One region of the Halalkalibacterium halodurans genome, then DNA from elsewhere that is predicted to be linked to it. Evidence: riboswitches for the same ligand, from Rfam matches in the RefSeq annotation. Region 1 holds a riboswitch; each other region holds the start of a gene.
What was found. A riboswitch is a leader RNA that binds a small molecule or an ion and turns the genes downstream of it on or off. The one in region 1 is predicted to bind thiamine pyrophosphate.
Positions count from the first base shown of each region.

Region 1 (7,702 bases):
TATGAGGAGGAAGCCACACACTTTGTGCTTTATGATGATCAGGCTCAGCCTGTAGGAGCTGGCCGATTACGTACGATCTCTACTGATGTTGGGAAGATCGAACGAATTTGCATTATGAAACAAGCGCGGGACACCGGAGCCGGGAAACTTTTAATGGAGTCAATTGAATCATTCGCTCATAAGGTTGGGGTTCATAAGCTTAAGCTAAACGCCCAAACACATGCCGAGGGATTTTATGAGAGACTCGGATTTAAAACCGTATCGGAGCGATTTTTCGATGCTGGCATTCCTCATGTGACAATGGTTAAAACGATTGAATCATAGCGAAAGGAAGGCTTTGATGGCCTTCCTTTTCTTTTTATTTGCTTTCTTCTTTTGGCTCTAATTTTTCTCGAACCGCTTCTACTTTCTCTTCCATTTTCCGCTGCACATCGCGGCGATCATCAATCCGGATGTTCGTCGCGACACGTTTGATTCCGTGTTGAAATGGAACTTCATGTATCGCTTGAATCACCTCAAATAAGATCGGTAGCTCCCCTTCAATTAGCGTGCTCATTGGCGTTAGTTCATAGCGCACTTTATCTTCATATGTTTTAAGGACTTGATGAATCTCTGCTACATAGGCAGATACACTCGGAGTTTCCGTACCGATCGGAATAACCGTCACATCCACAATAGCCATATTTCTAGTCTCCTTCCGTTTTCGCGGCGTTCTTACCCTGTCAGGAAATTCTCGAAAGGCGAGCCGCCGATAAGACTCAATAGCCGCAATCATATGCATCGTATCAGGTTCTAAGGTTGTCACATGTCGCTGCAGCCAGTAGGATATGTGAAGAATAATGTTTCTAAGCCAAGCAAATCCCCGCCACTCCATGACACGCTGCACAATAGGGACAGCGAATACACTACTGTAAGAAGCGTACATCAATGTCGGCTCAATAGACAATCCGCTTATAAGCCCAACCATTGTTAGGAAACAGACAGACCCGAAGTAGATAACGACCATGTTTGTTGAACAGTATCGGTTCGTGATTTCTGCTTGCCTTATTTCCTCTAATCTCGCTCGCCGAATGAGCCCCCGATCACTAAACACTTTATGTTCGGCTCCGTGATATTTCCGCAATTCGGTTGGAAAAATAAAATGAGTGCCGTACGCTAAGTAGAGTAACGTATAAAGGGGAAGCCCCGTCCACGTCATCATCCCTAAGGCTACGAATAGTTTCGGGACGAGGACGAGACTAAGAAGGGTCAGCACGAGTAATTTAAACCAGACGGGAAGCCCCTGGGTCACATGCTTCATCATTTGCAGTAACGTTTTTTGGTTCAACGGACGAAGCCACGTCTTCAGTCGTCCATTCACATGGTACGCGCATGCTACATGACGTTTGCCAATATAGAAAATCCCTTGCTGAAACGATAATCCTCGAATTTTCATCGGCTTGGTCCCTTCATTTCTGTGTATATTCAACTGGCTTCGTTAATACCCAATACGGTACATTCGGTCCATTTTCAAATGATGGCTCGTCTAGCTTTGCCGAATCTCGGAGCATTCCTAAATGATGACTCCACGTATGGACATAATAAACCGTTAGTTCCGTTTCCTCTAGCTGTTCTCCTTCAATGTCAACGACAATTTCACCAAGGTTGCCAAAGCTTTCGAAGTCGCGCAATTCATTCGGAAAAGAGAAAATCACGCCATCGGAGACAACCTTCCCTTTGGAACGAAAAATCTCCTCGTGACCATAAAAAAGGCGAATGTCCCCTTCTGTAAAAACAATTTCATCAGCAGGCTCCATCATAGCAATACTGATGTAGTCCATGCCGTATAATCCGTCCGTTGGCATCGCGTTCCAGTCCCATTCAACTTGGACAGTTAATTGATTTTCTATCGCTTCCGCCTCCACATCAAACGAGACGACATCCTTTAATTCTTCATTTGAAAACTCTGTTTCTTGCTGTAAGTAAAAATAACCACCTATGAAAAGTAGCACCATTAAAGTCGCTGGCAAAAGAAAAACGATTTTATTTCCTGTTGGCATCTTTATTCTCCTCTCGATCGCAAAACAATCGGAGTTTTTCTGTCCTTCCTCTCTAACTCATACGTTACTATCATATCAAACCAGTCGTCTATCGAAAACAAATACACTTAACGACATAAAATGAGCCCACGCCTCTTCAAACGGGACGTGGGCTACGAGCGTTCATGATGAGAGACTCTCTTTTTTATAAGCATGATGGTTAGTTGGACCAATCCCTCCACCAATCGCCACCGCATGCTTAATGGCAGTCGAAATAAAAGCTTTTGCTGTTTTTACCGCATCAAAGACGGATGCCCCTTTGGCCAACTCTGCGGCAATGGCAGCAGCAAACGTACAGCCTGTCCCATGAGTGTGCTTCGTATCAAATCGAGAAGAAGAGAAGACATGGATCGTTTCTCCATCATACAATAGATCGGTTGCTTCATCTCCTGACAAATGTCCACCTTTTAAGACAACATAGCGTGGGCCAAGAGCGTGTAGCTCTTTGACCGCTTGTTCCATCTCCGTTCGGGAATCAATCGATTCTATGCCGAGAATTTTCGCGGCTTCTGGCAAGTTTGGGATGATCACAGTCGCAATCGGCAAAAGCTTCTTCACGAGGGCTTCTACCGCCTCATCGAGTAAGAGTGCTGCTCCGCCTTTGGCAATCATCACTGGATCAACGACGATATGATTGACGCGATAGGCTGTTAGCTTCTGCGCGACAAGCGTAATAATGTCTGCTGAAAACAGCATTCCTGTTTTCACAGCATCGGCCCCAATATCTGAAAGAACCGCATCAAGCTGTGCTTCAATGGCATCTAATGTTTGCGGATAGACACCATGGACGCCTAATGTATTTTGAGCTGTAAGAGCTGTAATGACGCTCATTCCAAACGTATCTAACTCTTGAAACGTTTTGATATCTGCTTGAATCCCCGCTCCGCCACCACTGTCAGAGCCAGCAATCGTCAATGCTTTTGCTAGATTGTCCATCTTCCTGTTCCTCCTTCTTAAGAAAAACGCATCGGGTCAAACATTGTAAGTGGGACTTCTGTCTTTTTTCCCTCCACAACATCCGCCACGACTTTAGCTGTAATCGGGCTTAATAAGATCCCGTTACGATAATGACCTGTTGCAAAAACAACATGTGGTGCTTTTTTCGTCTCACCGATCATAGGATACCCGTCCTGTGTGGCAGGTCGCAGCCCAGCCCACGTATGAAAAGGGGTAAGCTCGTTTAAAAACGGAAAGATATGACCATTCCAATTCGTCAGTCGTTTAATCCCTTGTTCTGTTACCGTTGTATTATAGCCAGCGATGTCTTCTGAGGCGCCGTTAACGACCGTTCCATTTCCTTTAGGTACGATATAGCCTTGACTTGTGTACACAATATGACGAACATCGCCAGCGGGAACTTCATAGGCGCAAATTTGCCCACGAATGGGATATACAGGAACACGCAGAGAAAAAGTTTCCTCGTGCTCAGAAGCCCACGCCCCTGCACAAACAATCAGACGATCTCCTGCCCATTGCTTTCCTGAAGGCCCTCGGAGAACTTGGTGTTCCATCCACGCCTCTATCGAAATATGTCCTACCTCGTCTTCAATGGTCACTCCTAGCTTACGGCAGCCGATTTCTAACGCTTTGACGTAATCAGGAGCAAACAAATGACTTTCTTCAGGATAATAGATGGCGCCGATAATCTCATCTGAAATATTCGGTTCAAGCGCACGAATTTGTTGCTGACTTAAGATCTCAGACTCAACCCCGAACGTTCCTTGCCAATGCTGTCTTGATTCAAGTTCAAGAAAATCAGCTTCATGATAAACACAATGAAGGCTACCTGATTGAACATATTCAAAAGACTTGCCAGATATCTCCTTCACCGCTTGCTGCCAATCGGGATACATCTTTAAGCTTTCGTGAGCCAAATGAAAAAAGTCATTAGGGTCTTCACCAATTTCAGAAAATGGGGCGAGCATACCCGCTGCAGCTCCAGACGCTTGTCCCCCGCATAAGCCTTGCTCAAGCACGGTGACTTGATGCCCTCGCACTTTCAGTTCAAAGGCAACCGCTAGACCGATTACGCCACCGCCTAATACAATCACATGCTCCTTCACCTAGAACCACACCTTCATTTTGAAATGAATGTCTCAAGTCCGCTGCTCGCTGTGGCGTACCGTTTTTTAGGAATCCGCCCCGCTAAATAAGAAAGTCGCCCTGCTTCGATCGCATGCTTCATCGCCAGCGCCATTTTCACAGGATCTTTTGCCTTGGCGACAGGTGTGTTCATGAGCACGCCATCGGCGCCAAGCTCCATCGCTTGAACGACATCTTGTGCGGAACCGAGACCCGCATCAACAATGATTGGAACGTTGGCTTCCTCCACAATTAAACCAAGGTTGTACGGATTTAAAATGCCGAGTCCAGTTCCAATCGGAGCACCTCCTGGCATAACCGCTGCAGCTCCTGCTTCTTCAAGCCGTTTGCAAAGCACAGGATCATCTGATGTATATGGTAAAACTGTAAAGCCTTCATTCGCTAACGTTTCGGTCGCCCGTAACGTTTCTACAGGGTCTGGTAAAAGGGTTCGCTCGTTTACGCTAATTTCTACCTTGATCCAATCACTTAGACCCGATGCCCTAGCCAGACGAGCAATGCGAATCGCTTCTTCAGCATTTTTTGCTCCAGAAGTATTCGGCAAGTACGTAAACGTTTTTCCCTCTAGATGCTGTAAAATTGCGTCTTCTCCCGGTGCCTGCAAGTTTACACGACGAATGGCAAATGTCAGCACCTCTGCTTCCGACACTCGAATCACTTCATTTTGAACGAAAGGATTCGGGTAGCGGCCCGTTCCTAAAAAGAAGCGGGAGGTTAACGTCTTTCCGCTAATTGAAAGTGGTAGATCCTTCATCATCATCATCCTCCTCCAACGAAGTGAACGAGTTCAATCCGTTGTCCTTCCGTTAGTTCAAAATGAGTCCAATGCTCCCGATCAATAATTTCCCCATCGACCTCTGTCACTACGAGCTGGTCGTCCAATTCATAATGGCTAACGAGTTCCGCTAACGTATTCGCTTTAATTGTTGCAACTTCACCATTCACAATTACATTCATGACCCAATCCCTCGCTGCTCTAGAATAGTGCTAAATACTTCACATGTCCCTTTTACGTCCTCTGCCCCGACAATTTCACTAATCATGCAAATGCGTGTAGCTCCAGCGTCCAACACTTGTTCCACATTATGCAATTTGATCCCACCAATCGCCACAAAAGGAATCGAGATCTCATGAGCAACTTGCTGAATATAAGCGGTCGTAACAGGGTCCACTACATCCTCTTTACTCTTCGTTTCAAAGATGGGACCTACCCCTATATAATCAGCGCCTCCCTTTTCGGCTTCCCGTGCTTCTTCGATTTTATGAGTAGAAATTCCGATTATTTTATCACGGCCCATAATTTTGCGCGCTTCTGAAAGAGGCAAATCGTCCTGTCCGAGATGGATACCGTCTGCATCTACGGCAAGTGCTACATCGATATGGTCATTAATGATCAACGGAATGTCATATTTTTTGGCTAATGCTTGAAGGACTCTCGCTTTTTCAAGCACTTCCCGTTTGTGACTTTTCTTATCGCGCAACTGAATGATATCTACCCCACCAAGGATCGCTTCTTCCATTACAGCTTGTAACGAGCGACCGGGGTGAAATTCTTCCCCCGTTATCGCGTATAGCCGAAAATCTCTCATTTTGCTTCTCCTCTCTCTTTTCTCTGTTTTGTATATACAATAAAAAAAGCCAGCCATCCATAAGGATGCCGGCTACCCATGATGATCGTCACGTGCAGTCGACTTCCCTACGCTGGCATGATCCAGATCAGGTATGAGGGTAAAAGGAACACACCTTTTTCTCAGTCCACTTAAGCAGACACCCCTAGTCTCCTGTGCAATTATTCATTCTCTTTTTATTATGACATATTCTGATCTCGTTGCAAAGATGGTTACTCAATGAGGGAGTTACTCTCTCCAGTCAGAAGATCCATCACTGTTTCTAAACGCGGGCCAAACAATGCCCTCTGCCCCGTTGGCGACAAACGAAACGGAACGTGTTCATCTGACTCAAATAGAACGGTTTCCTCACCGTGATCAACATCAAAGGCGATAAAGGAAAACCCTCCATCATATTCAAAATAATCTCCCGTTCGATTAGGTTTATAAGCATAAAACAGCCGTTTGTTTAAATCAAAATCATAAAACGGGATCCACCACTGCTCGGAATATGTACGTAGAATTGGCACACTCCACTCCGCAAGCTGTTCGGAACCGTTCCAAAATTGATAGGTCGTCACTTCTGCCCCTTGCTCTGGACGCTCAATGATAAGCGTTACATGATCGCCAAAACCAAGGGTCGCAATCGCTTCCTCATGCAACAAAACAACCTCTTCTGTTTCAAGGTCAAAGGTGTAAAGCGGAGCATAGTATCCTTCGCTATCTCCATTCCAATCAAGATAAACAATCGTACGCTCATCTAACCATTGAACGAATGATTGGTCCAAGTCAAGCATCTCTACTTGTTTGTCGCTAGTATCGATGAGATAAAGGTCCTGCTCCCAGTCTGGCAGATAGGCAACCGCTATAAGTTTATCTTCTTCATATGGACTCCAAAAAATTGAAAAATCTTCGCCAAAGTCTTCAAGCTTCATGAGCAGTTCCCCTTGGCTATCAATGATCGAAACAGGGGCATCACCAGCTTGCGTCACCGTTTGAATCGCAAATTGGCTGTGCGTGCTATTGGCGGTAACTTTAATCACAGCGTCGTCAGATGAAAACAAAGATTTTTTTTCTCCTGTCAACAGGTTATAAATATAAACAAGGGAATTCTCTCCTTCATCTGTTATGTACAGAATACTGTCAGAATCATACCACTCAGCTATATCAATGTACTGTGCTTCAGTACCGGCAATTGGCGTTATGGAAGGCTGTTCCTGCCCAGTTGGTAACGGATCTTCTTCTTGTTCTGGCAATGTATCTCGTTCGGGCTCGTCTGCTTGAGGAAAGCAACCAGCGATGAAAAGCAAACATACGGATAGGAGAACCGCGCGGTATTTCACGTTAATCTCCTTTCTACTAGTATGGTTTATAATAGTCTCGATAATAGTATAACGATTTTTCAGACAAAAAAGTTTCAGATTCTGAACATTTTCTTTACAATTTTTTAACTGTTAGTGAAACGTGCTTTTAGTATATCCGTTACTCGATGATCAAACCAACCATTATTCATTTTCAGAAATTCGACTTGCTTTCAAACCCTTCTTCCTTACAAAACTGGCTTGCTACCAATCCTTAACGGGGAAACAATCGTTTTTCTATTACCCTGCTGACCTTTCTTAAAAGCGCAAAAAGACCTGTGATCGCCCGTACGTTCACAGATCTTAGAGATACTAATTTTTTAACATTTGTCTTATTAATTCCCGATTCCGTTCTTTAAACACATGATTGTGTGATGAAACCATTGCTGACTGATGGGCTTCTGGCTCAATCCATTGCTTTGCTTGGTTGACTGCATTCGCTGCATCTTGAAAGGCTCCGGCGATTAAGTGTAGCTTTCCTTCATGATTTAGAACATCCCCTGCTGCGTAGATGCCCCCTACAGATGTAGCACTTGTTGGGGTTCCGGCAATA
Region 1 covers NZ_CP040441.1:1,601,263-1,608,964, reverse strand. Annotated here, with positions in the region: gene FED51_RS07890 (GNAT family N-acetyltransferase) at 1-324, shown strand, start outside; gene FED51_RS07885 (MTH1187 family thiamine-binding protein) at 359-1,435, opposite strand; gene FED51_RS07880 (hypothetical protein) at 1,449-2,039, opposite strand; gene thiD (bifunctional hydroxymethylpyrimidine kinase/phosphomethylpyrimidine kinase) at 2,202-3,014, opposite strand; gene thiO (glycine oxidase ThiO) at 3,032-4,141, opposite strand; gene FED51_RS07865 (thiazole synthase) at 4,156-4,935, opposite strand; gene thiS (sulfur carrier protein ThiS) at 4,941-5,138, opposite strand; gene thiE (thiamine phosphate synthase) at 5,135-5,770, opposite strand; TPP riboswitch at 5,858-5,966, opposite strand; gene FED51_RS07850 (YqgU-like beta propeller domain-containing protein) at 6,022-7,131, opposite strand; gene FED51_RS07845 (NAD(P)/FAD-dependent oxidoreductase) at 7,462-7,702, opposite strand, start outside.

Region 2 (7,702 bases), 1.2 Mb from region 1:
TCGAAAAAACAACTGCCTTTTCGTCGCTCCCATCGTGTAAAACAGTTCCTCATACTGGCGGTTCGTACTCTTCAATCCATCGTACGTATTTACTGTAATCGGGAAAAAGGTCAACAAAACCGTAACGGCGACTTTACTCCAAATGCTGTAGCCGAACCATAAAACGAAAATCGGCGCTAGTGCAATAACAGGAATCGTTTGACTAGCCACTAGCAACGGATAGACCGCTCGTTCGACCCGTTCGTTCCAAAACATAAGCAAGGAAAGGAGGATTCCGAGTACGATTGACAGGGCCAATCCGATTGAGATGATCGCCAAGGTAGCAGGTAGATGGGTAAAGAACAACGATTCCGAAAGATCAATCGTACGCATGACGATTTGGATCGGTGAGGGGAGAAGGTACGGTTGACCGATCATACGAGCGCTAATCTCCCATATCACCATGAGCATTAGAAAGAAAAGAGTAGGTTCGAGTGCTTGATAGGATCTTTTCATCGCAACGACTCCTCTATCAATAAGGCACGAATGTCTTTTTTTAATGAGGACCGGTGTTGCTCCATCTCTTCTGTGGTTTCCATTTTACGCCTTAAGTCCGGCGGCACTTGAACTTCAGTAAAGCCATGAAGAGGCTGATTCGTAAAAATGAACAGACGGTCAGATAGCAGGAGGGCCTCTTCAATATCGTGGGTGACGAGCAAAAGCGTTCGTTTTTCCTTTTCCCACATCGATACTAACCAGCGGTGCATCGACGTTTTTGTCAAACTATCCAATGAGGCAAACGGTTCATCTAGTAGTAGGAGTGTTTCGCTTGTTAATGTCGCACGTAAAAAAGCCGCCCGTTGTCGCATTCCTCCAGATAGGGCATCAGGATAAAGAGATTCGGTCCCTACTAAACCGAACCGGTTGAAAAAAGAAGCTGCAATTATTTTGGCTTCTTTTTTGTCTTTTCCTTGAATTTCAAGGGGAAGGGACACATTTTCTAAAATCGTGAGCCAAGGCAACAGTAAGTCTTGCTGTGGCATGTAACCGATCTTTCCTTGAGCATGACAAACAATCGTCCCTTGATCGGGTGATTCTAATCCGGTGATCAAGCGAAACAGTGTGCTTTTCCCTGAACCGCTTTTTGCTAAAATCGCAACGATCTCATTTTCAAACACAGTAAACGACAGTCGCTCAATGACAGGTGAGGAGGAAGAGTAGGCAAAGGAAACCTCCTCGAACGTTAACAGCTCTTTAACCATTGTAGTTCCACATACGTTCGTTGTACGCCATGTCCCAAAACTCGTTTTCCAATCGACTTGTCGTTAGGAAGATCGTCTCTAGCTTGGCTTTTTCTTTTGAAGATAGCCCTTTTGCCTCCTCATCTAGCATTTGAATTAACCAATCGGCGAGCTCTTTGAATTCATCAGAAGCATAAAGCTTGATCCATTCGCCATAAAAAGGATGATCAGAAGCACCAGGGATGCCTTTGAGTTTGACCCCAATTTCGTAATAGCTCCATGTGCATGGAAGAACCGCAGCGATTAAGTCAAGCAACGAGCCGCGCTGTGCTACATTAAGCATGTAGCTCGTATAAGCGAGGGTTGTCGCGGCTGGTTCAGTTGCCTCCAGTTCCTCTGCCGAAATGCCGAGTCGTTTTGCATACGCTCGGTGCAAATCCATTTCAACATTTAACGTTGCGTGGAGAAGCTTGGAGAACGTTGACATTGTTTGTAGGTCGTTTCCTTTCAATGTCCCAAGGGCGAAAAGGCGCGCGTAATCGATCAAATACAAATAGTCTTGCTTCATGAAAAATTGAAATTTCGACTTCTCTAGTGTGCCGTCACCAATCCCTTGAACAAATGGATGGTTGTAACCAGCCTTCCAAATAGGCTGAGCTTTTTCATACAAACTGGCTGCAAAAGACATACGAATACCTCCTTATTATTTTCACTATAAGTATGAAAGTGATTAAAGATTAAGCAATACGAGCGCTTCAGTCATTAAGACTTGGCGTAAGCTAGTTTTTCTCATAAGTAAAGAAAGGATCACCAGAGACTCGCACCAAGCGCCAAAAGCGGGTACCTTCCCGAGGGGGCATTCTCGTACTTCCTCTCTCCGATCTTTAGGTCCAGTCCCTACGCTTTTCTAAGATGGCACCATTCATAGATGAACGTCAGCAATGTTTTCGTATATTGAACTAGTTCAGCAATTTCTAGCTCTTCATTGACACTATGGGCATCTTCAAGTTTCCCAGGCCCAAAGAGCAAGGTCGGAATGCCCGCTTCAGCCAACCATCCTCCGTCGGTTACGGTCTGTGACATGCTCGTTTTTACCTCTTCACCTGTTAAATGGTAATGAATTTTTTTTAGTAGTTGCACAGCGTCACTTTGTTCATCAATTTGAAAGGCAGGGAAAATCTCTCCTTTGTCTTCTATCATGGAAGTACCGCCCCATGAGAAGGATGGCGGGTGCTCCCTCATCCAAGGATCTGCTTTGGCTACGTGCAAAAGATGCTCTTCGACTTCACGGACGATCTCTTCATAGGATTCATGCGGGTAGTAGTGGATAGTAATCCATAGTTTGCATTCATCGGCGATAAACGCAGGGTGACGGCCGCCTTCGATAAAGGCAGGGTTAATGGTGTTCATCCCTGGCGGAAAACCTGGGCTCGATTTGGTAACGGCCCAATGACGCTCAAGCTCTTGTAGGCCTTGAATGAGCTTCATCATTTTTTCAATGGCGCTCGCGCCAAATTCTCCTCCACCAGCATGGATCAAATTCCGTCTTGTTCCGTCGTGAAAGGTAACAGGACTTTTAACCGTAATCCAGCCTGTGATCACACCACCTTGGCCTTGAATTTCGCAATGGCTCGTATCGCTGACGATGGCAAGATCAGCTGTGTACCCTCTTTCACAACAACTTTTTGTCCCCGCCTCGCCAACCTCTTCACCGACGACAGATTGAAAGATCAGGTCTCCTGGAAGCTGAATATTGAACGCATGTAGCGTTTTCATCGCAAATAAACAAGCGGCAAGACCACCTTTCATATCTGCCACTCCACGACCACGAATCACTCCTTGGTTAACGGTTGCTTCAAACGGCGGTGTTTTCCACTCTTCCGATTCATCGACGGCGGCCACGTCGATATGACCGTTTAAAATCAGGCTTCGATATGATTCGCTATATGTACCTTTTAAGATTGCTACAACGTTAGGATCGTTTGGATAAACGTCCCACATGTCTACATTACAGCCAAGCTTCTCACAATACGTACGGATATACTGTTGGGCGTCAGCCGTATTTCTTGCTGGAGGGCTTGGGGTTGGATAGGCGACAAGCGTTTGAACGAGGGCAAGTAGCTCCTCCTTGTTTTTGTCGACATGAGCTAGTAACTCTTCGATAACCGACAGCTTAAACACCTCCTAGATTCATTGAACGGACAAAATAAAAAGCCACTGTCTAAAAAAGAAGTGGCTTGTAATCATCGTTCAATTTCAATCAGTTCCATAAATGAACAGTAATGACGATGGCCACTTCCCTTCGCTAGTATTACCTAGATCAGGTGAATGAGGGTTAAGATGCTAAAAAACATCTCTCTCAGCGGTTTGCACCCCTAGTGGATTCCTATGAAGTTACATTTAGGTTAGCATAATTCGAGCAGATTTGACAATCATTTTTCATTGTGTCGAAAGAAAGTTCAAAAATGTTAGAAAAAAGTGGTTGTCATCGCAATCAATCTGTTATATTATAAAGTCATAAATCAAATACTGTATTATTACAGTTGTTGTCAGGTAATCCTGACGAAAAATGAAAAAAGGGGAGAGTATGATGAGTGGATGGCAAGAAACAGCGGAAAAATTAGAGATGTCTTGGAGCAATGACGTGCGGTGGCAAGGAGTGGAGCGTCCATATAGCGGAGAGGAGGTAGTCAAACTACGAGGCTCGCTTAAAATCGAGTATACCCTTGCAAAGACTGGGGCGGAAAAACTATGGAAGCTACTCCACGAAGAGGATTACGTGAATGCCCTCGGTGCGATGACTGGGGGACAGGCGATCCAACAAGTAAAGGCGGGTTTGAAAGCGGTTTATTTAAGTGGATGGCAAGTAGCAGCAGACGCCAATCTAGCAGGACATATGTATCCAGACCAAAGCTTATATCCTGCCAATAGCGTTCCAAGTGTCGTAAAGCGGATCAATCAAGCACTTCAGCGAGCTGATCAAATTCAACACCTTGAAGGGGAAGGAGAAGTGGATTATTTCGCGCCAATCGTAGCTGATGCGGAAGCTGGCTTTGGTGGTCAATTAAACGTCTTTGAGCTCATGAAAGCGATGATTGAAGCAGGAGCTTCTGGGGTTCACTTTGAGGATCAACTCGCTTCCGAAAAGAAGTGTGGTCATTTAGGCGGAAAAGTTCTCATCCCGACGCAGACGGCAATCCGCAATTTAGTATCAGCAAGACTAGCAGCAGATGTTATGGGAGTGCCGACGATTTTGGTCGCCCGGACCGATGCAGATGCAGCTGATTTAATTACGAGTGATATTGATCCAGCAGACCAACGTTTTATTACGGGAGAACGAACGCCGGAAGGGTTTTATCGGACGAATGCAGGTATTGAGCAAGCGATTGCTAGAGGCTTAGCGTACGCTCCATATGCGGACCTCATTTGGTGTGAAACATCAAAGCCTTCGTTAGAGGAAGCGAAGCAATTTGCCGACGCGATTCATGAGAAATTCCCTGGAAAACTACTTGCCTACAATTGTTCGCCTTCATTTAACTGGGAGGCAAATCTAGATCGGGCGACAATCGAAACATTTCAACAAGAGCTCGGTAAGATGGGGTATAAGTTCCAATTTGTCACGCTTGCAGGCTTTCATGCACTGAACCATAGCATGTTTGAGCTTGCATATGGCTATAAACAACGGGGGATGGGCGCTTATTCTGAACTTCAGCAAGCCGAATTTGCCAGTGAAGTAAAAGGTTATACTGCAACGAGACATCAACGTGAAGTGGGAACCGGTTATTTTGATCAAGTGGCACAAACAATCACAGGGGGAACATCATCAACGACTGCACTTACTGGTTCGACCGAGGAAGCGCAATTTCAAAAATAAGGGAAATCAGCCACTACATTTTTTTGTAGTGGCTGTTATAATACAAGATTATTATTGATAGTTTGATATAAAACAAAAAGCTCGTTATTTCCGAAGCATCGGAAGAGAGGTGGCTAATTTTTCGTAAAACGTGAAATTTTTTTCATAGACGAGAGAATGTTCAGTTACAGGAAGAATGGAATTGGTCATCGGGACACTATTTTTAATGGCTGCTAGGGAAGGAACTTCTCCTAAAGCATATAAGCTATACCACGCCGCTCCCCATGCTGCGCTTTGGTGGCTTTTTGGCAACAGTAGTTCTTGATTAAACATGTCGGCCGCTATTTGAAGCCAAAACCTTGAACGTGAAAAACCACCATTGGCAAACAAGCGGGTCGGTCTACCGCTCATTTCTTTCAGCGTTTGCCCGACATGATAGAGACTAAAGATCGTCCCCTCTAATGCAGCGCGAATCATGTCTGGTTGATGATGTGACATTCCTAATCCGACAAAACTTGCCCGGGCCGCTCCGTCCCAAATAGGGGCACGTTCTCCATTTAAGTATGGTAGAAACAGAACGCCATTCGCCCCAGCTGGTGATTGTTCGGCAAGCCGAAGCAGCGAATCATAGCTCGGTGTGAAACTAGCATTTTTCTCAAGCCCATTTATCGCAAATAGCTTCTGTAGCCAATGTAATACGATACCGCCATTGTTTGTCGCCCCGCCTGAAACAAAAAGATGGTCATCGACACGATAACAGAACGTGCGTTGATGCTCGTCGACCATTGGACGGTAGGACAGTTGACGAATGGCGCCGCTCGTTCCAATCGTAATCACGGTATCCCCTTCCCCAGTAGCGCCAACTCCTAAGTTAGCAAGTGGACCGTCAGTGGCTCCCACAACAAAAGGAGTGGAAGGAAGAAGGCCAAGTTCATCTGCAAGTGCAGCACTCATACCATAAAGGGTGTACGTTGGTGGAACAGGCTTACCGAACTGTTCAGAGGAAAGCTGTAAAAGCTGTAAAGCCTCCACGTCCCACACGCATGCGTCGATGTCGAACATCCCATAGGAAGAGGCTGTTGCATAATCGACTACATGCTCGTCAAACCATAAAAGGCACAAATATTCTTTAATGGAGGCGAAGGAGGAAGCCTCTATAAAAGGCGGGTATTTCTTCTGTTTCATCCATGTTAATTTGCAAAAAGGTGTCATCGGATGAAAGGGGGTTCCCGTTCGTTTCATGAATTGAGAACTGAGTGACAATCTTAATTGTGCTGCTTGCTCGCTGCTCCTTGTATCCGCCCAGATGATGGCGTTGGAGAGCGGTTGTTTGTCTTCATTTAAACAAATGATGGAATGCATTGCCGACGAAATACCGACAGCAGTTACGGCACTAGGGGAGACGGATGTCCGTTCCATGAGTACGCGGATTGCCTGTTTACTAGCGTTGACAATTTCGTCTGGATCTTGTTCAGCCCAGTCTGCCTGAGGTCGGAGAATAGGGTATTCGACCTCCAGTTCTCCGATCACAGCACCATCATAGTGAAACAGTACAGCTTTTGTACTTGTTGTACCAATATCTAATCCGATTACATATCGATCATTCATAGTTGTACCCCTTTTTTCTACATTCTTTTCAGTGAAATCGCTTTTCGCATGTTATGCAAAGAGTTTTTCATTTCATCCTTTCGCCTGATGCTTACATTGACATAGAGGGCATCAATGATGCTTAATTGTGCCAGGCGAGATGCCAATGCTTCAGAACGGTATTCAGTCTCCTGGGAAACAGTATAAAGGGCGATATCCACTTCTTTGCTTAATGGTGTTTTTCCATACGTGGTGATCCCAATCGTTTTCACCTGATGACTTTTCGCTACTTCTAACGCTTGGAGCAAGTCGCGATTCGTCCCTGAATGAGAAATGAAAACAGCCACATCTTGCTTCGTTAATTGTGAGGCGGACATGACTTGAAAGTGTGAATCATGATAGGCGGCTGAAGGGATGCCTGTCCGCAAAAATTTATGGTGGGCATCTAACGCAATCACCCCTGATCCACCATTACCGTAAAATTCAATTCGTCTTGCATGGAGAAGGTAGTCGACGGCACGCTTGAAAGACTCCACATCCAGCACTTGCATCGTATCTTCAAGCGTTCGAATGTTCGATTTAAACACTTTATCGGCCACCGTTTTTTCATCGTCATCTTCTTGTATGGTTTCATGGATGTCTTGGATGGGCGTGACGATTTCAGAGGCTAACGCAATTTTCATCGCCTGATAACCTTGGAAACCTAAGCGCTTACAAAAGCGAAATACGGTTGCTTCTGCAACGCCTAAATCCTCAGCCACTTGATTGATTGTGGAATGGATCATCTTGTTAGGGTTGGCTAATATATAATCGGCCACTTGCTTTTCTTTTTCACTAAAGCTACTATAGGAAGCTCGAATTCTTGGAAGGCAATGCTGTTGCTCGTTTGACATAGGCGTCACCACACTCTCTTTCCATTGATTAGATCAACTGCCGTTTACTTATAGTATAAAAGAAAAAAGCGAATAAAAAAATATTTTTTCACAAAAAACTATTGAAAAAGAAATTTTTTATCATATAATGTGGAGACAAGGAAATAATT
Region 2 covers NZ_CP040441.1:2,796,389-2,804,090, reverse strand. Annotated here, with positions in the region: gene FED51_RS13560 (ABC transporter permease) at 1-495, opposite strand, end outside; gene FED51_RS13555 (ATP-binding cassette domain-containing protein) at 492-1,241, opposite strand; gene tenA (thiaminase II) at 1,234-1,908, opposite strand; gene FED51_RS13545 (acetylornithine deacetylase) at 2,118-3,401, opposite strand; TPP riboswitch at 3,501-3,607, opposite strand; gene aceA (isocitrate lyase) at 3,811-5,094, shown strand; gene FED51_RS13535 (gluconokinase) at 5,179-6,681, opposite strand; gene FED51_RS13530 (MurR/RpiR family transcriptional regulator) at 6,699-7,553, opposite strand.
Region 2: it holds a riboswitch for thiamine pyrophosphate, as region 1 does, so the genes downstream of both, FED51_RS13545 (acetylornithine deacetylase) here and thiE (thiamine phosphate synthase) in region 1, are expected to answer to the same signal.

Region 3 (7,702 bases), 490 kb from region 1:
GGATCCAAACGTATACGGAGCAGGATATATTTCAGCAGAGGGTGCGATTCCGAACAGCGAAGAAGAATAGAGAGTAAAAAAGATCTTAAAAATGGCAAACATTCATCTAAAAATAAGCACCGATTATCCCTTCCAGATCGATTACAATATTTTTAAAAGTCAGCGATAGAACGGAAGGGGAAAATTGTGAAACATTCACTGTCGATCATTTTTATATTAATAGCCGCTATGATGTGGGGGACAACCGGTACGGCTCAAGTATTTGCTCCGGCTGAGGCCCATCCGATTATCATTGGAGCAAGTCGACTTGCTGTCGGGGGACTGTCGTTATTTATATTCTTGATGGCCCAGGGAAAATTCCAGCTTCGAGGATGGCCAGTCCTCCCTACTTTTATCGCAGCTCTTAGCATGGCTGCGTATCAGCCCTTTTTCTTTTCAGCCGTATCGATCACCGGTGTTGCGGTTGGAACAGTGGTGGCAATTGGGAGTGCGCCGATCATTGCCGGGTTACTCGATTGGGTAATCCAGCGCAAACCTCCTGGTCCGACATGGGGAATCGCCACCATTTTAGCAATCGCCGGCTGTCTTCTGTTGACACTGCCAGGCGAAGAGGTGACAGTCTCACCGGTAGGATTCTTACTAGCCATCGGGGCTGGATTGTCCTTTGCCGTTTATACGGCTGCGAGTAAGGAGCTTCTTCAACAGCAACCGTCTGAAGCGGTAGTCGCTGTTGTCTTTTCCTTAAGTGCACTATTTTTAGTGCCACTCTTTTTTCTCTACGATTTATCTTGGCTCACAGAGTTTCGCGGAATTTTCGTTGTGCTTCATCTCGGAATCGTCGCTACAGCGATCGCTTATTTACTCTTTACCCGCGGGTTGACAGGCGTTGCATCATCAACTGCCGTTACTCTCGCATTAGCAGAACCACTCACTGCAGCTTTACTAGGTGTATTTCTTGTGGGTGAAGCTTTATCCTTTATCGCATGGGGAGGAGTATTACTGCTGTTACTCGGATTAGCTGTTTTAACCGGTTTTACTGGGGCTAAGACTCCTTCTACACGATTTTTGAGAAACAAGAAAGACAAAGTAAACGTTGAATGAAGAACAGAGTAAGAACATCAACGTTTGTGTCAAAAGCATTGTGTTGGCCTCAAATCCATTATGTTCTATAACCACAATGAAGGGTCCTTCACTGTGTTTTTTTACAGTTCGTGAATGCAATTAATCAAAATACTGAATGGGAATGTCGACAAAAAATATGAAAGCCTTTACAAATAAAAAAAGGAATTGATCACCGGCTGTCGTATTTGTCAATAGCCGCAAGATCTAACGCGATTTTCTGTCATTTATTTTTTGGAAGGGGCTGACGAATATGATGAACTCACCACTTTTACTCTCTCATTTCATTGAACGAGCAGAACGTTATTTTCCTACAAAACAAGTCATTAGCCGAACGCTTAACGGAAAAAAGAGCTTAACGTATCAGCAAATTGGGGAACGAACGAGAAGATTGGCATCGGCTCTGGCCCAATTTGGCATTAAGAAAGGAGATCGAATAGGGACCTTTGCATGGAACACACATCGACATTTGGAGGCGTATTTCGCCATACCAGGGATTGGCGCCGTGCTCCATACGATTAATTTACGTCTCTCTCAAGATCATATTGCCTATGTGATCAACCATGCCGAAGACCGGGTGCTTTTCGTCGATGCAGATGTTTGGCCGCTCATTGCCCAGCTCCGTGATCAACTCTCGTCAGTTGAAGCGTTTGTTTTGATGTCTGATGGTGAGCTTCCGGAAGTCGATTGGCCGAATGTTTTCTCGTATGAAGAGTTCATCGCGAAAGGGGACCCTTCCTTCGAGTTTGTTCAGTCGATCGATGAGACATCTCCGGCAGGAATTTGCTACACCTCAGCTACAACTGGAAAACCAAAAGGGGTTGTTTACAGCCATCGGGGAATTTATTTGCACAGCATGGCATTAGGACTTGCTGATACCGCAGGATTGTCAGAAAAAGACGTGCTCATGCCAGTCGTCCCTATGTTCCATGTAAATGCGTGGGGTCTCCCTTTTGCTGCGACTTGGTTTGGCACAACACAGGTGATGCCAGGCCCTCAGTTTACGCCACAAGTGCTGGCAGAGCTAATCGATGAAGAAAAGGTAACACTTGCGGCAGGAGTGCCAACGATTTGGTTAGGTCTCCTGAGAGAGCTAGAGACGGGAGTTTATCAAACAGAGCATCTCCGTGCCATCTTATGCGGAGGGTCTGCCGCACCAGCAGCCATGATTCAAACCTTTGAGCAAAAGTACAACGTTCCATTTCTTCATGCTTATGGAATGACAGAAACCAGTCCTCTTGTGACAGTTTCGATGGTAAAAAGCTATCAAGCTGATTTGAATGAAGAGGAAACGTTAGAATTACGGGCAAAGCAAGGGTTAGTTGTCCCAGGATTGGAGGTGAAGGTCGTTGGGCCTAATGGGGAGGTTAAACCTGATGGGGCGGAAATGGGCGAGCTTCTCATCCGTGGACCTTGGATTGCCGACCACTATTATAAGGCAGAGGAGGTATCAGATGCTTTTGCCGATGGATGGCTCCATACAGGGGATGTGGCGACGATTGATGAAGAAGGATTCATTAAGCTTGTGGATCGAACGAAGGATTTAATTAAGAGTGGGGGCGAATGGATTTCTTCTGTTGATTTAGAAAATGCGATCATGGCCCATGAGGATGTTTTTGAAGCAGCAGTCGTTAGCGTCCCTGATCCGAAATGGCAAGAACGCCCAGTTGCATGTGTCGTGCTAAAAGATCCAAATAAAGGGTCGGTAGCTGAAGCAGATATTCGTCGCTTTCTAGAAGGGAAGTTTCCATCTTGGTGGCTTCCAGACCGGGTGATCTTTATGGATGAGCTACCAAAAACATCGGTCGGAAAATTTTTGAAACGGGCTCTCCGTGAGCAAGTAAAAGAACAAATGGAAGCCAATAGGTAACAATGCGCCCTAATGGGTCTATTTTCCTAAAAAGACAACAATGCCTTTCCCTTTTCGCTCAGTTTCTTTATAATGAAACTCGAACTTAATAGAAATAACTAGGGGAGTCCAATGAGCTGGGCTGAGAAAAAAACGCGATGAAGTTTTTAAACCCTCGGGACCTGATCTGGATCATACCAGCGTGGGGAAGTTATCATGTTATACCACACGAATGTATTTTATGCCAGGGTCCGTCTGAATGACGAAAACCCTGGCTTATTTTATTAAAAAAATACACTCCTATTCCCACCTTTTATGGATTCAGAATCTTGTCCTGACGACTACACACGCGAAGGAGAGATTCCATGTCCAAATCAACGATCGACCTCAAGCAATTATCGATTCAATCCTCATTTCCAAACAGCCAAAAACGGTACGTTACAGGTTCTAGGTCTGACATCCGTGTCCCATTTCGCGAAATTTCCCAGCACCCGACCGTGACAGATAGCGGCGAAGCGGAAAATGAGCCGATCCTCGTCTACGATTCCAGCGGCCCCTATACCGATGAATCCTATGAAGTGAATATCGAAAAAGGGTTGCCTGCGATTCGTAAGTCATGGATTTTAGAGCGGGGTGACTGTGAAAAATATGAAGGACGGGATGTGCGTCCAGAAGACAATGGCTTTACGAAGGACGATGATCCACGCGCGGCGCGAGAAGTGTTTCCGCGCACCAGCTCGCACAAGCCGTTAAGAGCAAAAAAAGGTGCTAATGTGACACAAATGCATTACGCCAAAAAAGGAATTGTCACACCGGAAATGGAGTTTGTCGCAATCCGTGAAAATGTTTCCCCAGAGTTTGTTCGTGATGAACTTGCACGTGGGCGAGCGATTTTGCCGTCCAATATCAACCATCCAGAAAGCGAACCGATGATCATCGGGCGGAATTTCCATGTTAAGATTAATGCGAATATTGGCAATTCGGCTGTTTCATCGTCGATTGCTGAAGAAGTGGAAAAAATGACGTGGGCTACGCGCTGGGGAGCCGATACGATCATGGACCTTTCGACAGGGAAAAACATTCATACGACCCGGGAATGGATCATTCGCAATTCTCCTGTGCCAGTCGGGACCGTACCGATCTACCAAGCGTTAGAAAAAGTAAACGGAGTAGCAGAAGACTTAACGTGGGAAGTGTATCGCGATACGTTAATTGAGCAAGCAGAGCAAGGGGTCGATTATTTTACGATCCATGCCGGTGTTTTACTTCGCTACATTCCGTTAACAGCAAAGCGCGTGACAGGCATTGTCTCCCGCGGTGGTTCGATCATGGCGCAGTGGTGTTTGTACCATCATAAAGAAAACTTTTTATACACCCATTTCGAAGAGATTTGCGAGATTATGAAAACATATGATATCGCCTTCTCCCTAGGGGATGGACTGAGACCAGGTTCGATCGCTGATGCCAATGATGAAGCGCAGTTTGCCGAGCTTGAAACGCTAGGAGAGTTAACGAAAATCGCCTGGGAGCATGACGTACAAGTGATGGTTGAAGGTCCAGGACATGTTCCGATGCATCAAATTAAAGAAAATATGGATAAACAGTTAGACATTTGTCAGGAAGCCCCTTTTTATACGTTAGGACCGCTCACGACCGACATCGCGCCGGGGTATGACCACATTACATCAGCGATTGGAGCAGCGATGATCGGCTGGTACGGAACAGCCATGCTTTGTTACGTGACACCGAAGGAGCATTTGGGCTTACCGAATAAAGATGATGTAAGGGAAGGTGTCATCACGTATAAAATCGCAGCCCATGCAGCAGATCTGGCGAAAGGACACCCAGGGGCACAAAAACGGGATGACGCTTTATCGAAAGCGCGTTTTGAGTTCAGATGGCGTGACCAGTTTAATTTATCTCTTGACCCAGAACGGGCAATGGAATTCCATGACGAAACATTACCGGCTGAGGGAGCAAAAACCGCTCATTTCTGTTCCATGTGTGGTCCAAAATTTTGTAGCATGAGAATCTCTCAAGACATTCGCACCTATGCGAAAGAACAGGGTCTTGATACGGAGGAAGCGATTGAAAAAGGGTTAGAAGAGAAAGCCGATGAATTTAAACAAGCGGGAGGTAACCTATACCGATAAGGAGGGATCATCCTGGTTATTCAAGAGCTACGAAAAAAGCTGGAGCAATTAAAAGACGAAACAACTCGGATCGAAAAGGAGATCAAGCAGCATGAAATGAGCTGTGAGCACCATTTTCAAAAAGGCCCTACCTATCAAACGTGCGAAAAGTGTGGAAAAATAGAGCCCCTCTACTACTAAGGTGGGAAGGGGTTGTCTCAAAAGCCCTTAAAAAGAAAAGCCTGAAGTGACATTTATAAGTCGCTTCAGGCTTTTTGTCTCCGATGATCGGTTTATCTCTTCCTGAAACAGGCGGATGGTCTTCGCCTGTTTCAGGAAGTTGTGGGCGATTGCGATCAGCCCAAACTCAATGTTCACCTTGTCAAGGCCACGAAGGTGAAAACGACGGAACGACCGATTGCCCTTGATATGACCGAACACGCTTTCGACCTCTGTTTTCCGTTTTCGATAGGTCTTTGCGCCTTCTTCCGTATCAAGGGCTCGTTTCATTTTTGATTTTCCTTCTTCATATACCGGATTATAGTGAATCTGGCGATTGCCTTTCGCTTTTGTACAATCCGTCTTGAATGGACACCCAGTACAGTCTTCACATTCATATATTTTGAAGTCTCGTTCGTATCCGTAGGCATCCGTTCGTTTGCGGTAGTATCGAAAAGTCACTCTCCGGTTATTTGGGCATATATAGGTATCATCATGTTCCAAATACGTCCAGTTCTGTACCTTCCATGGGTCGTTCCGATAGACCCGGCTTTCTTCTTTTCTCATCGTATGATAAGGGATGAGGGCATCCCATTCGTTTTCAGCGATATATAAATAGTTGGGCTCACTTCCATAACCAGCGTCTGCGATTAGCTTCTTTGGAAAGGGGAGTTGGCGTTCTTCAAGCATACGAAGGTGTGGAATCAAACAACGAGTATCTGTTGGGCGTTGATGAATGGAATAACCGACAATGAATTGATTTTCGGTCCCTGCCTGTACATTATATCCGGGTTTCAGTTGACCGTTTTTCATATGATCTTCCTTCATACGCATAAATGTGGCATCTCGATCGGTTTTGGAGAAACTATTTCGATCACCGAATGTCGCTAATTGATCTTCGTATCTTTCTAAGCGTGGCAGATAGTCTGTGTTTAACTTCTTATGTAATTGGCGCCAGTGACGAGCTTCCGCTTTTTTCTCTTTTTTCAGAACCGGATCTTGTTCGTCATGAAGGGCTTGTTCCGCTTGATTCGCCTGTTTTTCCACTTGAGTGACAGCTTCACGTAACTGTTCAGAAGTCACACGCTTGTTTTCCCCTTGATCATTCTCTACCTGCTGGTTATCGGAATCAATCGTCTCTTCAATGTGGGCGAATAATTCTTCGAGCTTGTCCTGTAGCCGCTCCTTATACTTCTGGACGGACTTTTTCCAAACAAACGTATATCGATTGGCATTCGCCTCGATTTTGGTTCCATCGAGAAAGTAGTTGTCCATGGTGATGTAGTTTTGGTCGAGCAGTAACTGAATGAGGGACGTAAACAATGGCTCAATGATGTCTTTCATTCGTTCCGAGCGAAAACGATTAATGGTGCGGAAATCTGGTGTTTGACGAGCGGCCAACCACATCATCGGAAGATGTTCACGCAGGGACTTGGCAATGTCGCGACACGAATATAATTTTTGCGTGTAGGCATACAAAATGATTTTCGTCATCATCTTTGGGTGGTAGGCACTCCGGCCGCCACCTTTGTATGGGGCGTAGAAGAGATCTTCATCCACCATTTCCACCATGTCATTCACCACACGCGCCACATGGTCTTCGGGGATGAGATCGCTAAAATCCATTGGAAGGACTAATTGGTCCATGTTATAATGAATGAAAGTAGCTATAGAGTTACTCAAAAGAATCGCCTCCGTTTTCTTATTTTGTTTGTGTGGGTACTTACATTATAACGAACGGGGCGATTTTTTTGTATTCAAAAGGGCTGCCCATAAGTCAATCATTTTGACTTATGGGACAGCCTCTTTTTAACTATAGTGAAAAGGCTCTAACGGTAGGACTTCGCTTCAATTATAGATATAACGGATTTTTATGAAGTGGGCGGTCATTCATTAATCGGTCGAGCGATTTCTACGGATGATTACCCGTATTCAAAAGCATTCTATGGAACGTTCAAAAGTGCATTTCTATTTAAAATACTCTTACCATAGGAAAAATTGTTTTCGGTTGCTTTTTTAACATAGAGAGGCCTATTCATCATGCATATTTTTCCCTAGATGGCAAAGGTTAAGTTTATAAAGATGACTTAGATTGCTTTAATGATACTTTAAATGGGGAGAGAGATCGCGATGAGACGGACGAAGGGATTATCATCCATTGTAAAACGGAAGCGGCCCATTGATCAGGTTCATGAAGTGAACCATATTAGGGAAAATGAGATGCTATCTGAAAGTCTCGAGGAAAATAAAAAAAAAATCAAAGAGCTGCTCGGAAATAGTAGCGATTTAGTTATTCGTGAGTTAATGATCATCCATGAACCAGAAATTAGTGGAGTTGCAGTGTTCATCAATGGTCTGGCTGATGAGCAACTGGTCAGCGAAT
Region 3 covers NZ_CP040441.1:2,086,743-2,094,444, forward strand. Annotated here, with positions in the region: gene FED51_RS10210 (S8 family peptidase) at 1-70, shown strand, start outside; gene FED51_RS10215 (EamA family transporter) at 187-1,101, shown strand; gene FED51_RS10220 (long-chain fatty acid--CoA ligase) at 1,373-2,989, shown strand; TPP riboswitch at 3,080-3,194, shown strand; gene thiC (phosphomethylpyrimidine synthase ThiC) at 3,334-5,121, shown strand; gene FED51_RS10230 (IS1182 family transposase) at 5,329-6,966, opposite strand; gene FED51_RS10235 (spore germination protein) at 7,450-7,702, shown strand, end outside.
Region 3: it holds a riboswitch for thiamine pyrophosphate, as region 1 does, so the genes downstream of both, thiC (phosphomethylpyrimidine synthase ThiC) here and thiE (thiamine phosphate synthase) in region 1, are expected to answer to the same signal.

Region 4 (7,702 bases), 690 kb from region 1:
GAATGCCCCGATTTCGACAGAGGCTGATGACTATTTCGAAGCAGCGGGCACAGTGGTCATCCCTGATATTCTTGCCAATGCCGGTGGGGTCATCGTCTCTTACCTTGAATGGAAGCAGAGCCGGATTACGGAGCTTTATTCTGAGGATGATATTTTAGATGAAATGGGAACGCAGATGAAGGAAACGCTAAAATCCGTCTATGAGCGCTATTTTTCCTCGGTCGGGCATACGCTGCGTTTTACGTGCTTTACGCTAGCCCTTGAACGGCTAACGAGCTTGCTCTATAAGCACGGAAAGCTCTATTAATCGATTCAGGCCGCTCCACCTCGGGGTGGCCTGATTGTTTCTGATTGTTTTTGAACGAAAGGGGAGAAAAGCCTGTGAGGACGCATTTCGATTTACGATTATCGTATGCCAAAGGGGAAATGGGTTCACTCTGAAAAAGGGTGGGCTTTTTTGGTTTGAAAGAATTTTGTCGAATTTGATTATTTTTGATTGATTTTGACCGAAAGTGATTGTATACTCTAAATAAGAAGTCGTATGAGGTGTGTCCTATGTTAACGATCGAACGTCATGAACAAATTGTAAAACTAGTACAAGAAAAAGAAGTTGTAACGATTCATGACCTTGTCGAATATACGAATGCGTCAGAGTCTACGATTCGTCGTGATTTGACCGAGCTAGAAAAACAGAAAAAATTAAAGCGTATTCATGGCGGGGCTTCCGTCCTAAAGAAGCGCCGTGAAGAACCTACCATGGCTGAAAAAACAGTCAAAAACAATCACGAAAAAAAGAAGATTGCGGAATTAGCTGCAAGCTTCGTAGAGGATGGCGATTGTCTGTTTCTTGACGCAGGAACGACAACGTATGAATTAATTCCTTTTATTAAAAATAAAAAAATAGTTGTTGTCACGAATGGACTTGACAGCATCTCCGCACTGCTTGAGGCAGGGGTGGAAACGTACGTTATTGGCGGGACGGTGAAGCAAGGAACACGGGCATTTGTAGGACGCCATGCGATTCAAAGCTTGCAGACGTTTCGATTTGATAAAGCGTTCCTTGGCATTAATGGAGTCCATTTAGAGGATGGCTTCACAACACCGGACCCTCAAGAAGCATATGTGAAAGAAACAGCCCTTTCCCTTTCGCGAGAAGCCTTTATGTTGGTCGACCATTCAAAATTTGGAGAAACGACATTTTCAACCGTTGCGCCGATTCATGCTGCTACGATTGTGACGAGCAGCCATGTGGAGCAGCAAGTCATTCAAGCATACGAAACTCAGACAGCAGTGAAGGTGGTGACGCTATGATTTATACAGTGACGTTAAACCCCTCAATTGATTACATCGTCCAAGTGGAAAACTTTGAGCAAGGAGTCGTCAACCGTTCAGAGCGTGATAGGAAACAGCCTGGTGGTAAAGGCATCAATGTCTCCCGCGTATTGAAGCGTCTCGGACATGAGACAAAGGCAATTGGATTTTTAGGTGGGTTTACAGGAGCTTATGTAAGAAACGCCCTCGAAAAAGAAGAGATTGGTCTCTCCTTTATTGAGGTGGAAGGCGATACAAGAATTAACGTCAAGATCAAGGGTAAGCAGGAAACAGAATTAAATGGCACCGCTCCCCTGATTAAGAAAGAACATGTTCAAGCTTTGCTTGAGCAGCTAACAGAATTAGAAAAAGGGGATGTGCTCGTTCTTGCTGGTAGTGTCCCACAAGCGATGCCACAGACAATTTACCGCTCGATGACACAAATTGCCAAAGAGCGAGGCGCTTTTGTGGCTGTGGATACGAGTGGAGAGGCATTACACGAAGTATTGGCAGCAAAGCCTTCGTTCATAAAGCCCAATCATCATGAGCTTTCAGAACTCGTTTCAAAGCCAATTGCTTCGATTGAGGATGCCATCCCCCATGTTCAGCGACTCATCGGTGAAGGCATCGAATCCATTCTCGTGTCATTTGCAGGGGATGGGGCATTGTTTGCCTCAGCGGAAGGGATGTTTCATGTGAACGTTCCGTCTGGGGAGGTGCGAAATTCGGTCGGGGCCGGTGATTCGGTCGTGGCGGGATTTTTGGCAGCATTACAAGAGGGAAAGTCCCTTGAAGATGCAGTGCCATTCGCAGTTGCTGCTGGTAGTGCGACAGCATTCTCCGATGGGTTTTGTACAAGAGAGGAAGTCGAACGGCTGCAACAGCAACTTCAACGAACGATAAAAAAGGAAGGGTGATTACGATGTTAAAAATTTCAGAGCTTCTAAAAAAAGACACAATGGTACTCAATTTACGAGCTGCCTCTAAAGAAGCCGTCATTGATGAGCTCGTCCGTACGCTTGATAAAGCGGGACGGCTCAACGATGCACAAGCATTCAAACGAGCGATTCTTGAGCGTGAATCACAAAGCACAACAGGTGTCGGGGAAGGGATTGCGATCCCTCATGCCAAGACGGCAGCGGTGAAACAGCCGGCGATTGCGTTTGGACGCTCAGATGCAGGGATTGATTATGAATCATTAGACGGACAGCCAAGTCACTTGTTCTTCATGATTGCCGCGAGCGAAGGGGCGAACAACGAGCACCTTGAAACCCTATCAAGACTATCGACTTTCTTGATGGATGAATCCTTCCGTAGCACCTTAATGAAAGCGCAATCAGAGGACGAGATTTTAGCAGCAATTGATAAAAAAGAAGCAGAAACAGCTGGAGAGGCTGAGGAGAAACAGGAAGGCTATGAGCTATTAGCGGTTACAGGCTGCCCGACTGGTATTGCCCATACGTATATGGCAGCCGACAACTTAAAATCAAAAGCACAGGAGCTAGGGGTATCGATCAAAGTAGAAACAAACGGCTCAGGTGGTGTAAAGAATCGTCTCACAGATGAGGAAATTAGCGCAGCAAAAGCGATTATCGTTGCGGCGGATACGAAGGTGGAGATGGATCGCTTCCACGGTAAGCCTGTGATCCAAGTTCCTGTCACCGACGGTATTCGTAGGCCAAAAGAATTAATTGACCAAGCGTTAGCAGGGAAAGCGCCTGTCTATGAAGGCGGAGCTCAAGCAAGTGGAGAAGACGGTTCTGCAGGTGGAGGACGTCCGAAGCTCGGGTTTTACAAACACTTAATGAACGGTGTTTCCAACATGCTTCCGTTCGTTGTTGGTGGTGGTATTTTAATTGCGATTTCCTTTATGTTCGGGATCAAAGCATTTGATCCGAGTGATCCATCCTACCATCCATTTGCGGAAATGTTAATGACGATCGGTGGCGGAAATGCGTTCGGTCTTATGATTCCAGTTCTTGCGGCTTTCATCGCCATGAGTATTGCGGATCGTCCTGGATTTGCCGCAGGTATGATCGGTGGATTGATTGCGTCAACAGGTGAAGCTGGATTCTTAGGTGGGTTGATTGCCGGTTTCTTAGCAGGTTATGTTGCTCTCGGTGTGAAAAAAGTATTGGCTAACCTTCCGCAAACACTTGATGGAATTAAAACGATCTTGTTCTACCCGGTCTTTAATATTTTTATTACTGGTATGATCATGCTTGTCATTGTTGGGCCTCTAGCTGCCTTTAACACTGGTCTTCAAGATTGGCTCGGCTCAATGGGAACAGCTAACATGGTGATTCTCGGAATTATCATAGGTGGTATGATGGCAGTTGATATGGGTGGACCAATCAACAAAGCGGCCTTCACGTTTGGAATTGCGATGATTGACGCCGGAAACTTCGGTCCACATGCAGCTGTTATGGCAGGTGGAATGGTGCCACCGTTAGGGATTGCCCTTGCGACAACATTATTCAAGAAGAAATTCACGAAACAAGAGCGTGAAGCAGGGAAAACAAACTACATTCTCGGTGCATCGTTCATTACTGAAGGGGCGATTCCATTTGCAGCCGCTGACCCAGGACGTGTCATCCCGTCCATCATCGTCGGTTCGGCGTTCGCTGGAGGCTTGACCGCTCTCTTTAATGTAACTTTATCAGCGCCACACGGCGGAGCCTTCGTCATTTTTATTGGTAACATCGTCAACAATCCACTTCTCTATCTTGTAGCCATTATCGCTGGTTCAATCGTTACCGCGCTCTTACTCGGATTCTGGAAAAAAGACGCGAAGCTTTAAGTAAAAAGCTGCTGTCCCAAAAGCACCTTAAAACATAAAATCGGGAGAACCATTTGATGCGGTTCTCCCGATTTTTGTGTTGATGTGTTTTCGTTGATTATTCGAGCGAAGATCCACCGTCGCTCGTTTCTTTATGTTGTGCAGTAAGGGCCACAAGCCTGAGCTCGATGTGCACGTTTTCTTTACCGCGAAGATGCAGCCTTCGGAAGCGGAGAGTTTTGTTTGACATGACCAAATCCCCTCTCCACATCTTTTTTTTGGTGGAGCGTTCTGCCTTCTTCGCTTTCAGTTCCTCGTACACTGGGTTGTAGTGACCTGTCGATTTCCCTGGGCCTTGGTACACTCCAGCTTGAACGGCATTCTTCACATGATTCACACTCATATCATCTAAAATCCCATGTATAACCTTACGGATCGATCCACTTGGTGTATCGTTTAAAAGAGACTTTCCGCTGATTTTGGGTACTGTTCGATACATGACATTCACCACACGTGCCACATGGTTCTCTGGACTGAGATCGGAAAAATCCATAGGAAGCACGAGTGGATTCATGGTATACGGCTAATAAGTAGCCGCTTGGCTACACAAAAAATCGCCTTCTTTCGTTTGAATTTTGGTAGTGGTACCTTCATTTTAAACAATCGGTCGACTTTTTTTGTATGTTCTTTCGCGCGTTAAATGGGGTCGAACGAGCGACAGGCGGCGACTCCTGCGGGAAAAGCAACAGCGGAAGATCGCCGAGAGTGGGGTTCTCGAGGAAGCTGGAGCGTTGCCCGCGGAAAGCGTCCGCCAAGTCGCGATTTAGAACAAATCAGAAAAGCTGCATCAAAAGATAGACTTTTGATGCAGCTCCTTTTCATTTCAAATGGTTGGAGACGTCGACAAGGAAAGAAAAAACAATACCATTCCGACTCAACTTATGCTAGGATAAATGAGAAAATAAAACATGTATAACCACTAGGGGTGTCGAAAGACTGAGAGAGGCGAATCCTCAACTCTTGGAACCTGATCTAGTTCATACTAGCGAAGGGAAGTGGCGCATTTCGTGAAAACTAGTTTACGATAATCAGTCAATGCGGCATCTCCTTGTGGGTAGGAAGGAGATGTTTTTTCATGGCTTCATCAAGGTTACTTATTTTAATCGAGATCGCTATCATGAGTGGTTTAGCGTTCGTGCTCAGCTTCGTAAAAATTGGCGTCTTTTGGGCGTATGGTGGGTCGATTTCACTCGTGATGCTGCCGATCGTTGTTATGGCCTTCCGGCGTGGCTGGAAAGCGGGGATTGTGACGGGATTGATTGTCGGCTTGCTCAAATTAATTGGCGGCTACGTCGTCCATCCTGTTCAACTTGTCCTCGACTATCCGCTACCATTTTTAACGATCGGCTTGGCTAGCCTTTTTGCCGTAAAAGGTTCATTTGAAGGGAAACGTTTTTATGCGGCGATGATCGGCGGTGTGTTATTTGCCTCATTTCTCCGGTTTTTATGTCATTTTACGTCAGGCATCGTTTGGTTTGGGGAGTATGCTCCAGAAGGAACGCCTGTAGCCCTCTATTCATTTGTGTACAACATCTCATACGTGCTGCCTGAGGCGTTAATCAGCATCATCGTTCTTGCCCTTTTTGGGAAAAAATATTCACAAATGTTTCAACCGAAAAAAGAGCTCGGGGTGTAAAGCCCAAGCTCTTTTTCTTCGTTACAGGTTATTTTACTACGATTTCATCCCCTAGGACAAAGTCGGTTTTCCCGAGTCGTTCCGCATAGGCAAACACATAATAGCGGCCGGGAGCAAGCTCCGTCGTATCCCATGTGACGTCATGATAGCCTTTGCCGATGTTCTGCACGACAGCAGCCGATGTGACGTACTCTAGCGTATCGCGCGTGTAAATCCAAAGACCAAACTCCTCTGCACCGTTTGGCAAATAGGCGCTTCCAAACAATACACCATTTTCATCAATGTCTAAATCAAACGTTGTAACCCGAGGATAATCTGGCTCTGATACAAAGAGGATCGTTGGCACCTCTACTGTTTGCGATCCATCAGATACGATGATCGTACCTTCGTAATAACCAGGATCTAATTTCCGCGCGTCGACTTGTACATTAAAGTTAATCTTCTGTGTTTTTCCTGGTTGTACGCGAAGGTTTTTACTCGTTTTCACTTTAATCCCGTCTGGGTTTCCAGCGAATTGAACGTCGAATTGATACGTTTTTCGTTTGTTCGATAAGTTATGAATCGTGAAATGCTGCCGTTCCACTTGTTTTCCGCGTTCTTTCGTGAACGTACCAAACGAATGGCTACCAGGTGTGACAAGGGTTTCAGCTTCAATTGCATCAACGATACGGATGCTTCCGGCCCCCTGTGTGTTGTGCGGGTAACGGTTGCCGTTTTCGTCTACAAGGTTTTCAGCTGTATTCATAAGTGCTGCTTTCACGTGGTCAACACCCCAGTTTGGGTGAGCTTCAAGGAGAAGCGCTGCTGCACCTGCTACGTGAGGAGAGGCCATGCTCGTCCCTTGACGTGAGCCGTAACCGTACGGATCATCAGGCTGGTGCGTTGGAATCGTACTCACAATCGCAACCCCTGGTGCAGAAACGTCAGGCTTAATCATCCACGTATGCATCACAGGTCCACGTGAGGAGAAATCGGCAACAGTTTCGCCGACGAGTTTATCAAACTCGATGGAGAACGTCACGGTATTCTGACCATTTTCAAGCTCGTTTCTCATCTTTAATCCGTCTTCATTTGATAGCATAATCGTTGGGATCGCCAGTCCAGGAACAGTTGGCTGAACTCCTGCAACGTTGTTATAAATAATCGCGCCCACTGCGCCCGCTGCTTTTGCATTTTCTGCTTTTTCGACAAATGGTATTTCTCCGCGAACGATTAAGGCAATTTTTCCTTCAACGTCCACACCTTCAAAATCACCCGGTTTGCCTAGGCCTGCAAAAGCATATTCATACGCCTCGCCATCGAGTTCAAGTAGTTCCTCATCTGACGGGAAGCCCATAATATCCGCACTCGGATAATCGATTCCATCTGATGTAAACACACTCGCTTTGTACTTATTATAAGGCAAGCGAGTGGCACCGACAGAAATGGCGTCGCGGGACGTACCAGGAGACCCTACTGTCCAGTTGTTCGGACCACTATTTCCGTTCGACGTAACCGCTACAACTCCTTCGGCCATCGCCCAATCGAGGGCAATGCTTGTCGCGAAGTCAGGATCATTTAATGTATTTCCTAATGATAGATTCATAATATCTGCGCCATCTTGAACAGCACGCTCAATTCCGGCGATTACCCCAGCGGTTGATCCACGCCCACCCGGTCCTAGCACACGATATGCTAGTAGGTTTGCATCAGGGGCAACCCCTTTGATCAGACCGTTGGCGGCTACAGTTCCAGCAACGTGTGTGCCATGTGTCGTTTCTGCACCACGCGGATCACCTGGTGATGTTTCTTGTGGATCATCGTTGTTGTCGATAAAATCCCAACCTTTGTAATCACCAAAAGCGTGGACTAAATCAGGATGTGTGTAATCAACACCTGTATCAAGAATGGCTACGGTAATGCCTTCACCTGTATAA
Region 4 covers NZ_CP040441.1:908,212-915,913, forward strand. Annotated here, with positions in the region: gene FED51_RS04395 (Glu/Leu/Phe/Val family dehydrogenase) at 1-307, shown strand, start outside; gene FED51_RS04400 (DeoR/GlpR family DNA-binding transcription regulator) at 556-1,311, shown strand; gene pfkB (1-phosphofructokinase) at 1,308-2,228, shown strand; gene FED51_RS04410 (PTS fructose transporter subunit IIABC) at 2,234-4,111, shown strand; partial or broken gene FED51_RS04415 (transposase) at 4,065-4,569, opposite strand; TPP riboswitch at 5,062-5,161, shown strand; gene thiT (energy-coupled thiamine transporter ThiT) at 5,226-5,786, shown strand; gene FED51_RS04425 (S8 family serine peptidase) at 5,815-7,702, opposite strand, start outside.
Region 4: it holds a riboswitch for thiamine pyrophosphate, as region 1 does, so the genes downstream of both, thiT (energy-coupled thiamine transporter ThiT) here and thiE (thiamine phosphate synthase) in region 1, are expected to answer to the same signal.